Regions from separate parts of the Paenibacillus sp. FSL M8-0142 genome, predicted to be linked through region 2. Evidence: riboswitches for the same ligand, from Rfam matches in the RefSeq annotation. Region 2 holds a riboswitch; the other holds the start of a gene.
The links. Region 2 has a riboswitch for cobalamin ahead of NSQ46_RS06185 (ABC transporter substrate-binding protein). Riboswitches for the same ligand answer to the same signal wherever they lie in the genome.
Positions count from the first base shown of each region.

Region 1: linked by a shared signal. The riboswitch ahead of NSQ46_RS27190 (ribonucleoside-diphosphate reductase subunit alpha) and the one ahead of NSQ46_RS06185 (ABC transporter substrate-binding protein) in region 2 are both predicted to bind cobalamin.

Region 1 covers NZ_CP152008.1:5,984,613-5,992,372, reverse strand. The annotation lists gene NSQ46_RS27190 (ribonucleoside-diphosphate reductase subunit alpha) at 1-2,195, opposite strand, end outside; cobalamin riboswitch at 2,389-2,629, opposite strand; gene NSQ46_RS27185 (MTH1187 family thiamine-binding protein) at 2,985-3,290, shown strand; tRNA gene NSQ46_RS27180 (tRNA-Thr) at 3,404-3,475, shown strand; gene NSQ46_RS27175 (dihydrofolate reductase family protein) at 3,751-4,281, opposite strand; gene NSQ46_RS27170 (YjcZ family sporulation protein) at 4,902-5,006, shown strand; gene NSQ46_RS27165 (carboxypeptidase-like regulatory domain-containing protein) at 5,325-6,188, shown strand; gene NSQ46_RS27160 (hypothetical protein) at 6,574-6,858, opposite strand; gene NSQ46_RS27155 (DUF2935 domain-containing protein) at 7,000-7,760, shown strand, end outside.
Region 2 covers NZ_CP152008.1:1,313,471-1,321,230, reverse strand. The annotation lists gene cobS (adenosylcobinamide-GDP ribazoletransferase) at 1-95, opposite strand, end outside; gene cobU (bifunctional adenosylcobinamide kinase/adenosylcobinamide-phosphate guanylyltransferase) at 92-667, opposite strand; gene cobT (nicotinate-nucleotide--dimethylbenzimidazole phosphoribosyltransferase) at 664-1,731, opposite strand; gene NSQ46_RS06195 (ABC transporter ATP-binding protein) at 1,818-2,603, opposite strand; gene NSQ46_RS06190 (iron ABC transporter permease) at 2,603-3,649, opposite strand; gene NSQ46_RS06185 (ABC transporter substrate-binding protein) at 3,646-4,656, opposite strand; cobalamin riboswitch at 5,070-5,280, opposite strand; gene NSQ46_RS06180 (GNAT family N-acetyltransferase) at 5,453-5,968, shown strand; gene NSQ46_RS06175 (histidine phosphatase family protein) at 6,022-7,023, opposite strand; gene cbiB (adenosylcobinamide-phosphate synthase CbiB) at 7,020-7,760, opposite strand, start outside.

The DNA.
Region 1 (7,760 bases), 2.1 Mb from region 2:
TTGAAGCTTTGCGCCTGGTCCACATGACGTTGACGGGCAGCAGCCATTTTAATGGACCAATGCTGGTCGATCAGGAAGGCTGTTTTGTAATACCAGATTGTTTTTTCAGACAGATCCGGAGCCGGGTTGGCCACTTTATACGTCGTCTTCTCTTCATAAGACAGCAGCTCATACAGCGGGTCGATGCTAGCCGTAGAACCGGCAATGATCGACGTGGAGCCGTTCGGTGCGATCGCGAACATCCACGCGTTGCGGACGCCGTTCTCTTGAACTTCCTTCTGCAGCTCGCGCCACTGCTCGGTGGTTACGAATTTGCCTTCATGCTCGCCGTCGGTGTAACCGCGGAACGTAAAGTATTCGCCGCTTTCCCAGGCAGAGCCTTTGAATTTCGGATAGTGGCCTTTTTCCTTGGCCAGCTCCATGCTGGATTTCACGAGCAGGTAATTGATGTGTTCGTACAGATTATCATTGTATTCAACCGCTTCGTCGGATTCCCAGCGGATGCCTTCGAGGGCCAGCAGATGATGCAGGCCGAAGGTGCCGAGTCCGACAGCGCGGTACTGGCTGTTCGTATATTGAGCTTGCAGCACTTCGATATTATTGATGTCGATAACGTTGTCCAGCATGCGAACCTGGATCGGTACGAGCCGCTCCAATACGCCGGCAGGCACTGCACGCGCCAAGTGAATGGAGTTCAGGTTGCAGACAACGAAATCGCCAGGGATTTTCGAAATCACGATCCGGGTTTGGCCGTCTTTGGTGACGAGCTCTTCTTGCTCAACCACGGTTGGCGACTGGTTCTGCATGATTTCCGTGCACAGGTTCGAAGAGTAGATCATGCCGTGGGCGGAGTTCGGGTTCGCACGGTTTACTGTATCGCGGTAGAACATGTACGGAGTTCCGGTCTCCAGCTGGGATTTCATGATCCGCTTCATAATATCGATCGCTTGTACCGTAATGCGCGGCAGGTTCGGATTCGCTAAGGCTTCCGCATATTTCTCGCGGAACGCGCCTTGACCCGGCGTTTGATCGTAGAAGTCCTCAAGGCCGAGCGGGCGGCCGTTCTCATCTTTCCAGCCCATGATCTTCTTCACTTCATGCGGGCAGAACAGGCTCCATTCTTCACGGGCTTCAACAGCCTCCATGAACAGGTCAGGCAGACATACGCCGTGGAACACGTCATGCGCTCTCATGCGCTCATCGCCATTGTTCAGCTTCAGATCCAGGAAGGACAAAATATCCTTGTGGAACACGTCCAAATAGACCGCAATGGCGCCTTTGCGTGTGCCGAGCTGGTCAACGCTCACCGCCGTGTTGTTCAGCTGGCGGATCCAAGGGATGACGCCGGAGCTGGTGTTCTTGTGGCCGCGGATATCGGAGCCGCGTGCGCGGACCTTTCCGAGGTAGACGCCGATGCCGCCGCCCATTTTGCTGAGACGGGCTACGTCGGTGTTGGAATCGAAGATGCCTTCCAGGGAATCGTCAACGGTGTCGATAAAGCAGCTGGAGAGCTGGCCTGCGACCTTCTTGCCGGCGTTGGACATCGTTGGCGTTGCGGCCGTCATGTACAGATTGCTCATTGCCCAGTACGCTTCCTTAACAAGCTCGAGGCGTTTGTCTTCAGGCTCCTGGTGCATGAGGAACATGGCAATGACCATGTAGCGCTCCTGCGGGAGCTCCATCACGCGCCCGTCGAAATCCGTTGCAAGGTAACGCTCGGCCAGCGTCAAGAGACCGATGTAATCGAACAGCAGGTCGCGGCTTGGATCAATGCACTCGCCAAGCTCCTCGATTTGCTCCTTCGTATAGCAGGTCAGAAGGTCTTCACGATAGATGCCCTTCTGGACGAGCTCCGTAATGAGCGGATAGAAAGCGCCGTATGGCTCTTCCGGATAGGCTTTGTAGCGGCGGTTGTGGGCCGCCTTTTTATATAAAGATGTTAGGAATGAACGAGCCGCCGCAAATTTCCAGTCAGGCTCTTCCTTGGATACAAGCTCAAGCGCGGACATCGTGAAGGCATTGCTGATTTCCTCGCCGGTAACTTGCTCACCGCGGAGTTTGGAATTCACGCCTCGAAGCAGGCGCTCCTTGTCTAGCATGTCCAATCCCTTCAGGATCCGGTCGGCATAGACGGAGAGGCGGATTTCATCGAAGGCAAGCTGACGGTTGTTTGGTTTAACTACGAGCTGGGGCATACAAAAATCCTCGCTTTCTTTGGGGGAAATTGAAAAAAGAACATGAAAAAAACATTTTCTAAAACCTAAGGGCAGGCTTGAAAATGTCCGTGCGCTGTGGATGGTTTGAATAAAGCTGACATAAGCCCATATTTGGGCATGATGTTATGTACAGACGCAAGTTTCACGAACACATCCCTATAACCCCGTAGGTCGGTGTCTGAAGTATACAGGCAGGTCTCCTGACTTAGGCCGTACATATTCGGCGTCTTCCCAAAGTTCGCTTTCGGGGAACTTCAGTGACGTATTGCCAAACTGCCGGCAGCTGCATATGCATATTCATAACAGCCCCGAGGCCTTTACAGTGGCGGGTCCGTGATGGATTTTCACCATGCTTCCCTATTAAGCCGGGCTGCCTGATAGGCTAGCGCGGCACCTGTATACACTATATTTGGTTGTCGTTAATCTAATGTAACCCAATATCTTGTATCTGTAAACCGATTTCTTAAAAATAAACGCAAGGAGAATTATAGCAAACGGACAGGTAATATGCTAGTTGGCCAACCGTCAAAACCGCTCAAGATTCCATGGATTGTGACCAAATGCGACGGTTTTTGCGCGGATTCCGCATCGGTTGCGTTTTGACAACGGATCGTATGACCCATATAAAAATTTGATCTTGGACATACAAGATATTGTGTGTTGACGACTTTGCGAAATTTTGAAAAGACGCCCCGGAATTGATATGATATCTATATCGGATTCAACCACGTTGTGGATGAATGGAATGCTTCGAGGGAGGTTATTGTGATGGCAATTGCAGAAGTAACGGTCATTCCGATCGGAACGGCAACGACCAGCTTAAGCTCATATGTGGCGGAAATGCAGCGTATATTGAAGCAACAGGAGGGAATTACGTACGAATTGACTTCGATGAGCACGATTATTGAAGGGGAGCTCCCTATGATTTGGCGTGCGATCGAGGCGTTGCACGAGGCGCCGTTCTTGTCGGGTGCCAAGCGGGTATCCACCTCTGTCAAAATCGACGACCGGCGCGACCGGGCATCCTCAAGCAAGCAGAAGATCCAATCGGTGCAGGAGAAATTAGGCGGGTAATGCAACCCCTCCTATAGGGTGTTTTTTCCATTAATGAGGGGCTTGCATTTTCCCGCCGAAGGAATATAATATATTTTGTTGTTCCAAAAACGAATGATAACTTCAACAAATTCGCTGGTGTAGCTCAGGGGTAGAGCAACGCACTCGTAATGCGTAGGTCGGGGGTTCAATTCCCTTCACCAGCATCCTTAGAAAGTCAATAACGGCGCGGTTTTCCGAGTTTTCGGAGACGGCGTCTTTTTCGTGTTTTTGGCCGATCTTTTACCATTTTTCTACCCTTTTAGTCAATTGAAGTGGGTTTTTCGCCATCAATTAGGGATTCAATATCCTTTTGAAAAATAAGTTCTAGACTAACACACAGTAACCTAAACAGCGGTAGCCAAGAATGAAAAAATAAAGTCATAGACCGCCGCTGTTTATCGAACTATCGTCCCCTTAGGTCGCTGGACCAACCGCAAAACTAAACTGGAACGTAGGTCAACCTGATCACCTGCTCGCCAATGCGATCGCTTGCCACGAGGCGCAGGGGCGGACGCGGTCCGGCGAAGAACGGCTTGCCGTGACCCAGCACGACGGGATGGAGATAGAGTCGATACTCATCAACGAGACCGAGCTCCGTTAGACTGTGCGCCAACTCCGGCCCGGCAACTTCAATGTCCCCTTCATGCTGAGCCTTCAGCCCCCGTATGGCCGCTGAGAGGTCGCCCTCGATCAGAGAAGCGTTCGGTCCGACGGACTTTAACGTCCTCGACACCACCCACTTCGGTTTGCTTTGCCACGCAGCTGCGTATTCCCGTTCCTGCGCATCCCATTCAAAAGGGTCTTCGTCCCAATATCGCATAGTCTCATACATACGGCGCCCGTACAGCATACCCGTCAGACCGCGCACGTCTTCGATGAAATGAAGGAATAGCATGGGGTCGCGCTGAAGTGCCATGTGGTCGACGAACCCGTCCAGAGACTGATTCAACGCGAAAACGATTTTTGCCATGTGATTGACTCTCCTCCCTGTTTTTCTTGCACATTCATCATCAGGATTACACGTTCCATATGCAGCCTCCTCTATGTCTAAAATTTTATCATCCAACGGCATGCCCGGTTTCTCATGGATTGCTAATGTGGCACAGCCCGACCGAATACAACGTTAGCTTAGACGATTCAACCATATATCCCGATTTACATTGCTGATGCTATATCATTGATTTCAACTATAAAATCCGAATACCCATTAAAAATCCCCGAAGTATTAGCTCACGGGCTTCAGTCTTCTAACAGAACTTCTAACAAATCTTCTAACGGCCAAGAAATACTTCGAGAACCTTAAACGGATTTAGGCGCATAAAAGCCCATAACTAATAGACCTCCGGAACCCTGTAGAACCTTTCCGAAACCTACGGTGTCGCACTTGTAATGCGTAGGTCGGGGGTTCAATTCCGCGTTTTTTTATTTCCTGCAGGGGCGTGATAGTTCGTGAAATGAATTAAATGGTTGATCAGAAATCTATCTCCATGATACATCCGCACATTCTGAACATTATTACCGAAATGTCCAGTCTAAGGGCGTCTATGCTCATAAACTGTACTATTCCAAAATGCGAGGAGGTAAATATCAGTGGGTTACGAAAAACCTTGTTACAACGGCTATGGGAATACAGTAGGTATTGTCCTAGTTTTATTTATTCTCTTGGTTATTATCTTAGGAACTTTTTGGATTTAATCACACAACGGCAAGAAAAACATTGTAAATTTGTTTAGAATTCATTCATCTCTGTTGTGATGTCATGTCAAACTCATGGATCATCCCTTTGGTTTGGGGGCGGCGATTTACCGTCCCCATGAAAGCTCTCCTACACGATAGTCAGCTTATTCGGAATGCCAAATACATAAGCAAGAGGCAAAATCATCGACAGAAAGCTTTTTCGACGTTGTTCAGGTTAGTAACTGCTTAAAAAGTAAGAGTATCGTCAATAGACCAGTCGCTTATAAACGCCCAAGCATATATTGAGTTGAACGATTGGTGAAAGGAGGTGTTGTTTTGCCGATTTCCGACTTGTATAAACTTCAACCAAGTGCTCCAGTTACCGTAGATGGACATGAAGAAGAGAGTGTCAATTTAGCACTTCAAGCCTCACCCAACACCTCCGTTGGTGTCGTGCAGGGGACAGTGCTGCTGCCGAATGGAAATCCGATCCCCTTTGCCACAGTACAGTTATATACTTCTCAAGGGGTGCCATTTGAGCATGTTAACAGCAACCCTCAGGGGCAATATATCATACCAGATATTCCAGTAGGCTCTTATTTAATCACTGCTGCTGAACCTGGCTACCTGACACCTGTCCGTATTCCGCTAACAGTTACCCAAGGTCGACCAACACAAGTTTCGATTACTTTACAGCCAAACCCCGCAGCAACGAGAGGAGCATTGTTTGGCATCGTAAGGAACGTTTCGAATAATGAACCTGTGAATAATGCTTTGGTTAGTCTTTTTCAAATCAATGGGGGCACGGTTACTCCGATCGGAACCTTGACATCCAACGCATCCGGACAGTATTTGTTTGCTGAGCTTCCGGACGGTACCTATTTCGTTCAGGCTACCCTAGCCGGATTTTTATCAAGCCAAAGTGCCACTGTAACGATCCAAGGTCCTGAATATGCCCCCCTTGACATCAACCTGACAGTCGATCCGGATGCAAATACAGGGACTGTAAGTGGTATCGTGACAGACCAAGCAACTGGAGCAGCGATACCCAATGCCCTAGTGGCGCTCTATAGGTTAAACGCAGGAGTGGAACAGATCATCCAGATTACGCGTACGAATCAAGGGGGGCTCTACCTATTTGGCGATTTGCCCCCGGGAACCTATCGTGTGAAAGGGACCGTTCAGGTGAATACAGGATGAAGGAGACTAAAATTCTTACAGGCAGTTCTGTTTTTTCAATCGGTGCTGAAGAAAGTAGATGGGTTCCGCTGGCGCTTAAGGGCAAGAATCATTCCGTCCGGCATGGCTTCAGTCCCGTTCGAGTCACGTTTTGTTTGGTTGTCAGAAAAAAACGAACCGTCTATAAGCATCGGTTTCAGCTCTACATTCGCAGCAAAGCAGGTTGCAGAAACACAATAAAATGGAGCAGTAAAAGAGAGCGAAACTCATGCCTAAAATACCGTAGAATATGCCCGGTAGACATCAAACTGGGGGTGTCGGTGAGGAATAATAAACGGGTAAGCCGCAAGAAAACTAAAGCTGTTATATAAAACACATTTTTTAATCATCCGAATAAATTAAAGTGCTAAAGGTGTTCTTCGGCAATTAGAAGAACGTCTTTATTTTTTGTGGCTAGCTTCCATGTGATTTGAGCGTTGAAATGGACGCTCTTTCTATTTGGGGAGGCACCGGTCAGGCAGTGGAAGTACCAAGATAAGCGGGCTTCCGATTTGAAGATAAACGCGCCGCTCCCAAAGGGAACTAAAACGCAACGGGAAACCCCGGCGAAATTTTCCTGTCCCAGCAGGATATCTGATGAGGAATTTTTGTGAATTAGCTCTTTAATTGATTTTTTGTTCTCCAGTAGCATATTGAAACATGCCATCCTCATACGCTCTGATAACATGACAATATAAACGGTTGTCTTGTAGTGTGCCGAAAGGTGGGAGATGGTTTGTCGGATCCTTTTGTAATCAGATCATTAGACGAAATACGTTTTTGGTCACGCATTATGAAAGAACATTCTTTATTTCTTCGACTTGGATTTAGGTGTGAAGATACGCAGTTAATTAATGAGGCTAACCAATTCTATGCAATATTTGAGGATATTGAAAGAAGAGCACATTCATATCAAGCAGATACGGATCCCGAAACCATTAGACAGTTTAATTCAGAAGTCCGCAATGCAGCTTCACACATTTGGGCATTTAAGAGAAAGGTCCTTGGGCTTATACTTAGGTGCCAGCTTCCTGGGGGAAACAATTTTCCCTTGCTTGTCGATCATGTTAGCCGGGAAGCAAATTACTTTAGAAATCGGTTGGAGGAACTCAATAGCGGGAGACTTGAACCATTGCCTGATGCGATTATTGATGAAAATGTCTTTTTCCTGAAAATAATGGCTGACCATGCAAAATTTATAGGTCATCTGCTTGATCCATCCGAGCGAAAATTAGTGGAACAGGCTAGAGAGTTTAGCCAAGAATTCGATACGTTGATGTTTCAAGCCATCGACTTAAGTTCCATGCGTCCACAATCGCAAACACATCCACTGCTTAGTCAATTTGTTGATGAAAACCGCGTTTCAGTCAAATCCTTGCGAGATTTTAAGAAGACTGCGCGCGATTTGATTGAGCAGTGTCGAATCAAAAGCATCATTCACCCTCTATTAGCAGATCACGTGTTTCGTGAAGCCGAACGATTCTTATTCATACTCGACATGTTCGACCGGTCATTGAGCGGCATGAAGGTAAACAAAAAAGAAATCCTGTTTTA
Region 2 (7,760 bases):
TGCTGAACCTCCGGGGTAAAGGGGATCTCCCGCCGGATCGGAAACCTTGATAAAAATTGAAAAGCGGCCGCAGCCGCTTCCATCATCCTGTTCATATTCGATACTCCCTGCTCTTGATTTCCATCGGAATCCCCGCGGTTACGAGAAATACTTCATGGCAGATCCGTGCCAGCCGCTGGTTCATCATCCCAGCCCAATCGCGGAATATTCGGCCGAGCGGGTACTCGGGGACGATCCCCGATCCCACTTCGTTCGTTACCAGAATCACCGTTCCGGGATACGTCTGAACGGCTCGGGCCAGCCTGCCGATATCCAACTGCAGCCGTTCCTCCATAGCCGCAGCTCCTTCCGGCTCGACCTGGAGCAGCACGTTCGTGAGCCACAGCGTCAGGCAATCCACGACGACCGCTGGCGCATCCGATGCCGATTGGCCGAGCGTTTCGAGCAGCTCCGGCAAGGCGACGGGCTCTTCGACCGTCTCCCAGCGATAATCCGCATCGCTGCGCCTATCCTGATGAATCCGAATCCGTTCCTTCATTTCATCGTCATACGCCTGAGCCGTCGCAATATAAAGGCCCGAGGACGACCGTTTCATGCAGAGCTTCTCGGCGAACGAGCTCTTGCCGCTCCGGGCACCTCCCGTTACGAGCGAGCTTAATGGGTTCATAATTCGCCTCCGCTTATTCCCGCGCTTTCGAAGGTTGCCATCTCGCTCATAATCCGGCAGGCGGCTTCTATCATATGAAGACATAACACGCCCCCGGTTCCTTCGCCAAGACGCATGTCCATATGCAGCATCGGAGACAGTTCCAGCGCTTGCAGCAGCAGGGCATGTCCACGCTCCTTCGAATTATGGGAAGCGATCATATAGGAACGCGATTCGGGGCAAATCGCCGCAGCGATCAGAGCGGCTGCACTGGATATGAAGCCGTCGATAACGACAGGGCAACCCTTGGCCGCCACGCCGAGAATGAGTCCGGCCAGACCGCCGATCTCATACCCGCCGACCTTGGCCAGCACATCCACCGGATCTTCCGCCAGGGGGCGATTGACCGTAATGGCCTGCTCGACAACGCGGATCTTATGCATCAGCCGCTCGTCGCTAACGCCGGTTCCCCGCCCCACGACCTCAGCCGGAGGCTTGCCGGACAGAACCGCGAAGACGGCGGCGCTCGGCGTCGTATTGCCGATCCCCATTTCCCCGGTCACGAACACCCGGGTTCCATGGGAGTAGAGCTCGGCGGCTACCTCGGCGCCGGTCAGGATCGCCTGCTCCGCCTCCGCCCTCGTCATCGCAGGCCCTTTTGCAATATTTTTCGTTCCTTTATTAATTTTACGGGAAAGGAGACGTTCATGGGACAGATCCGCCGCAACGCCAATATCCACGCACAGCACGTCCGCGCCCGCTTGACGGGCCAATACGTTGACGGCAGCGCCGCCGTTCAGGAAATTCATGACCATCTGGGGCGTTACTTCCGACGGGAAGGCGCTGACGCCCTCCTCGCACACTCCATGGTCACCAGCCATGACCACGACGGCCTTTTTCTCGAATGAGGGCTTGATCGTCCCGGTAATTCCCGCGAGCTGAATCGCCAGCGATTCCAGCTTGCCAAGGCTCCCGGGAGGTTTCGTCAGCTTGTCCAAATAGGCGGCGGCTTCCGCCTGCGCCCGGGCATCGGGCGCGGTGATTGTTCCAACCGATCGCGTCAATCGGTCCATGAGCTCCTTCATGCACGAAGCCTCCTTTTTACTTATCTCGCTTGCTTTTACTTTATCCGAATCCGTGCGCTGCGGGCAAGGACAAGGCTTGCCGGTCCTTATTTTCTCGACCGGTTCGCGGTGAGCAGCACCTGCGGCGCGCCGTTCTCGGGGTGCTTGACGACGGAAGGCATGACCCGGAATATCCGGCTGATATACGCCTCGGTCAGCACTTCCTCCGGTGACCCCATTCCTGCAACGCGCCCCTCATGAAGCACGAGCAGCTTATCGCAAAACTGCGCGGCCAGATTCAAATCGTGCAGGACGCTGATTACGGTAATTTCCGACGTCTGTCTCCAAGCATCCACCATCTCCATGAATTGAAGCTGGTAATGAATATCGAGGTAGGTCGTCGGTTCATCCAGCATCAAGAGCGACGGCTCCTGCACCATCACCTTGCCGAGCGCAACCCGCTGCCGCTGGCCGCCGCTCAGCTCCGTAAGACGCCGCTCCTGAATATCGCGAAGCTCCAGCTTCTCCATGATGCTGTCAATCAGGGGTGCCGCATCCTGCTCCTCCCGACCAAGCCAGTTCAGGAATGGATAACGCCCCATCTCGAGCACTTCCCGTACTGTAAAATCAGTCGGGTCCAGTCCCTCCTGCTGGAGCACGGCAATAATTCGGGCGAGCGCCTTGCGGCTATAGCTTCCGATATCGCGGTCCAAAAGCCGAACACTTCCCTTGGAAGGCCGCTCCACACCGGACAGCAGCTGCATTAGCGTAGACTTACCGCTGCCGTTCGGCCCGATGATGCCCCACCATTCGCCTTTTCGGACCCGAAGCTCGACCTCCGACAATACCTGCGTGCGGCCATAGACCTTCGACAGCCCTTGGGCAACGATCATCATGAGAATCCCTCCCTGCGCCGCTTCTTGTTCCGGTAGAGCAAGTACGCAAAGAATGGAGCGCCGATAAACGCAGTGACCACCCCGAGCGGAATTTCAGTCGGAGCGAGCACGGATCGTGCCGCCGTATCGCACCACACCATGAATATAGCGCCTCCCAGCGCGGATATCGGAATAATGACACGATAATCCGAGCCCGTCATGAGTCGGATCATATGCGGCACCACCAGTCCCACAAATCCGATCACGCCCGAGACCGATACGGCCGCGGCTGCAAGAAGCGTAGCTACGACCAGAACGCTGGTCTTCAGCCGATCCACGTTCAGTCCCATATGGGCAGCCTGCCTTTCGCCGAGCGACAGCAGATTCAAAGCCCGCGAGCGGCTCCACAAATAAATAAGCCCTACCCCAAAATACGGGAAAAGGATGGCCACGTAGGACCATCCGCGCATGCTCAAGCTTCCCATCGTCCAGAACAGAATCTGGTTCACCGTGTCTTTGGACATCACCGTTAAGAAGGAAACGACGGCGCCGAGAAAGGATTGCATTACGACCCCGGATAAAATGAGTCCGTGCACCGGCAGCTTCCCCTGATCCCGTGCCAGCAGCAGAACGACCCACAGCGTACCCGCTCCGGTCAGAAAGGCAACCAGCGGCAGCGTGTAGCCTCCGGCAAAGGAATACTCCAATCCGAAAAAAATGAGGGACGCCGCTCCAAGCGCTGCTCCGGAAGACACGCCCAGCGTAAAAGGATCAGCCAGCGGATTGCGCAGCACGCCTTGAAATGCCGCTCCTGCCACCGCAAGCGAGGCGCCGACCAGCATTCCCAGCAGAATGCGCGGGAGCCTCACCTTCATTAAAATCTGCTCGGAGGATACCTCCCAGCCCGGGACGATCGCATCGCCGAGCCAAGGCAGCCGATGCAGCAGCATCGCTCCAATCTCGCTAACAGGCAGGTCGACCGAGCCGATTCCGAGGCTGACGATCAAAGTCAACAGCAGCAGGACAATGCCGGCCGTTCCGTAACCCGCCAGTTTTTGTCTCATGGTGTCATCAGTTCCGGATAAACGGCTTTGGCCACTTCAATCAAACCTTGCGTGACGCGCGGCCCCGGACGGCTCAGCAGATTATCGTCCATCGCAATGACCCGGTCGTTCTTGATCGCTTCGATCTGATCCCAACCGTCGCGCTCTTTAATCATCTGGTCCAGCGTTTTCTTGGTGGCTTCGTCGACAACATTGCTCGAATACAGAATGACATCCGGATTCGCCGCAATAATGTTCTCCTCGCTAATTTCGAACCAGCCCTCTGTATCCCCGGCTGCGTTGACGCCGCCGGCCAGCGTGATCATCTCATCCATGAACTCGCCTTTGCCGACGGTCCAGCCCGGCGAGAACTCGACGTACACTTTCTTCTTGTCCTCTTCCTTCACGGATTTCACCGCTTCCGTAACGCTTGCCAGCTCCTGCTGCATCTGCTCGACCACAGTCTGCGCTTCCTCCTGACGGTCGGTAATTTGTCCGACCAGCGTAATGGAAGACATGACTTCTTCAATCGTGGACGGATCGTTAACGAACAATTTCACGCCCATCCCGCGGAGCTTCTCCGCGTTTTCCGCATTCATCGACGCGCTGAACACGACATCGGCCTCGGCTGCGATTACAGCCTCTTCATTCACCTGGAAGCCTCCCATTTTCGGCTTGGATTTCGCGGCTTCCGGATAATCATCCAGATCGGACACACCTACGATTTCCTCGTCCAGCCCGAGGGCAAACAGCTTTTCCGTCTCGGACGGAGCCAGGGATACGATACGGGTCGGCGCCTTCTCGAAGGTGACCTCCGTTCCGGTCGCATCCTTAACGGTGAGTGGATACTGCGTCTTCAGCGCACCCTGCTCCTCCGCAGGCTGTTCAGCCGGCTTCTCCTGCTGGGCAGGCGTTTCCGAAGGCGCACTATTCGGCGCGGCATCCTCGGCGTTTCCGCAGGCGATCAGCGACAGCGCCATCAGCATCGCCACGATCAAGACGGACCATGATTTCAACATTGCTTTCATTTTCTTGTTTCCCCCTACGTCATCATTGAGAACCCTAGCCTGCATATTTCACAACTTCAATTCCGATCCTTACCGGGTATGAAAACGACTGTCCTCGCATGTATAAGGAGAACTCGCCGGGTTCCACCGCACCTAATCCTCCGGGTACCCCTGCCATCCGATAGGACGAAAATACCGGTGTGCCCCGGCAGCGGGATCAGGTGGCCGGCATCGCCTCTTCGTTCTCCAGCAAAAATCCCCGACTCCTTGACGAATAAGGAATCGGGGATTACGTTTCAGCTTCAGGACACCTGCAAACATATAGCATTGATCATCAACAAAGCAGCTTATTGCCGGAAAACCGTACCTCGACAGCTCCTGCCGCTCCCGCGATCAAAACGGGTCCAAGTGAACGTAATCCTCTCCTCGAAGGACCGTCATTCATTGCCGAGGGCAGGTCTCCTGACTTACAGGCCTAACGACTTCTCCGCCTTCCCAAGCGCATTAGCGCTCAGTGGCATAAGGGGAAGTCTCCTGCTTCACAGTGGCGGGACCGTGCCGGATTTGCACCGGCTTCCCTATTAACCCGAAAGGCAGGCCGTCAATACCGGCTGCCTGTCCAGGACCCTCGCAAATCATATGAATCATGCTTATATAGCCAAGCTGGATTTCTCTGAACAAGATTATAGGGGATAACCCCTGCCCTTACAACTAAAGGATTCACCCATTCTTCGAGTATAATGGTACTGAAAGTTCTTGTTATCGTTCATTATTCGCCTGAAATCACATCTTTTTGAAAAAGGGAAGTGAATCCGTGATGAATATTCCTTCAAACCATAAGCCGGAGAGGCTCCGTCTGACCGTCCTCGAACCCGAGCATCTTCCGGTGCTGGGCCAATTCTCCCTCCCGGAGCACCAGCGAAGATTCACTTCGCTTCCGGACGAAGCGTTGAAGAAGCTCGGCAATCCCCCTACAGAAGACAAGCTGCCGGTCGTTCTGCTCGCGGCGGATAAGCCCGTCGCCTTCTTCATCCTGGATCGCGGGGAACGTATCGCGCGTTATACGCCGAACCAAAGCGCCGTGCTCCTTCGCGCCCTGTCCGTTGATCACAAGGAGCAGGGGCGGGGCTACGGCCAGGCTGCCATGCGCCTGCTGCCCGAATTCATTCGCTCGCGCCTGCCGGGAGTGAACGAGGTTGCCCTGGCGGTGAATGCCCGTAACGAGCATGCCCGTCACGTCTATATCCGAGCCGGCTACCGGGACCGGGGATACCGGGTTATGGGCGTGCAAGGCATCCAGCATATACTGCATCTCGATCTGGCGCTCCATTGATGTGTCCTCTTATGGATTGCCTACGCTGCTTGCCCATTGGTATGGCAGGGCTGTCAGCCCATTATCTTACCCTGCCAGCTCTGTCCGTTCCATGCCAGCTTCAGCCTCAGCTCCTCACCCGGCAGGATGCGCAGGCTCCAAAAAGGGGTATCCGGAACCGTAGCCGCCGCGATCTGGCGAATCACGCCGCCATGCGTGACGACCAGCAAGTCGGGAATTCTTTTGGAATCCCGGCCCCTGGCTTCACCGTTCTCGTCATTCTCAAAGCTGCGGCATAGATCTTGGTGCAATCCCGCCAAAAAATGCTGAATCCGGGACGCGAAGGCTTCCCAGCTCTCTCCGCCCGGCGGAGTAACAGCTGCAGGGTTCTCAATCCAGCGGCGATATAACGGGTTATTCTTCAAATCCTCGTAGGTTTTCCCCTCCCACTCCCCGAAATGAAGCTCGCGCAGCCTGCGGTCATACACCGCTCCCGGAATTGGCAAAACTTCCGTATTCCCGATTAGACCCGGGCTATGGACCTCGTCACCAGTCAGCAAATAGCGAAGGGTCTGCTTGCATCTGAGCAGGTCGCTGCAGTATACGCGTGCCCATTGCAGGCCTTGGAGCCGCCGCGCCAGCGGGGCCAGCTGTTCCAGCTCCGCGGAGATCACGCCCTGATCCTCATGGCCAAGGTATCGCCGCTCCTGATTCCACCGCGTAACGCCGTGCCGGACCAGGTGCAGGACAACCTGCAGCGGACTCGTATCTTTTTCAAGTAGTTGAATATCCCTCTTATCCTCCGTATGGTATGCAAAGTGTGCAGGATGTGCATTTTTCACGTCCTTTGCATCCTTTGCGTCCTTTGCGTCTTTTGCGTCTTTTGCGTCTTTTGCGTCTTTTGCATCAATCGCGTCTATCGCCTCATTCACGTCGTTCGCTTCGTTCAAGGCTTTTGCCTGATCCCCATCGATCGCTTCCAATGCGGCGTTTGCGTCAATTGCCTTATTGCTTTGTATTGCATCCAGTCCTACGTCCTCATCGTTTGCATTCACGATATCCTTCGGCTCCCTCATACCCATGCTCCCCCGCCTGCGGCGATAACGATCGCCAATACGGCGGTGCCGATCACGGTAAAAATCACCGAAGCCGCGAGGAGCAGCCGGGTCGTGATGCGGATGTCCTCCGCATTCAGCGCCCGCTCCGGATCTCCCATATATGCCCGGAACGAAACGATCCCTTGATAAGAATTTTCCCCGCCAAGGCGAATGCCGAGCGCACCGGCCACCGCCGATTCCGGAAATCCGCTGTTTGGGCTCGGGTGTTTCCTTGCATCTCTTCGGACGGTAGCGATGGACTTCTGCCAAGGCAAGGAGAACATCGCGGCCGAGATCGCCACCAGCCCCGCCGTCAGCCGGGCGGGAATCCAGTTGGCGACATCATCCAGCCGGGCCGATGCCCAGCCAAGATGCTCGTATTTCTCATTCTTATACCCGACCATCGAATCAAGCGTGTTCACCGCCCGGTAAGCCATCGCCAAGGGCGCCCCGCCGATGAGGGCATACAGCAGCGGGGAGATGACCGCATCGACGATATTTTCCGCCACCGTCTCCACCGTTCCCCGCACGATTTCCGGCTCATCCAAATGGGCCGTGTCCCTTCCTACGATCATACTGAGCGAACGGCGGGCAGCCGGAAGGTCGCCGGCACGAAGATGGCCGTACACCTCAAGGCCGGCATCGCGCAGTCCTTTTACGGCAATGGTTGTCGCAATGAGCACCGCCTCTGCGCCTGCGGCCAGCCAAGGATGAAT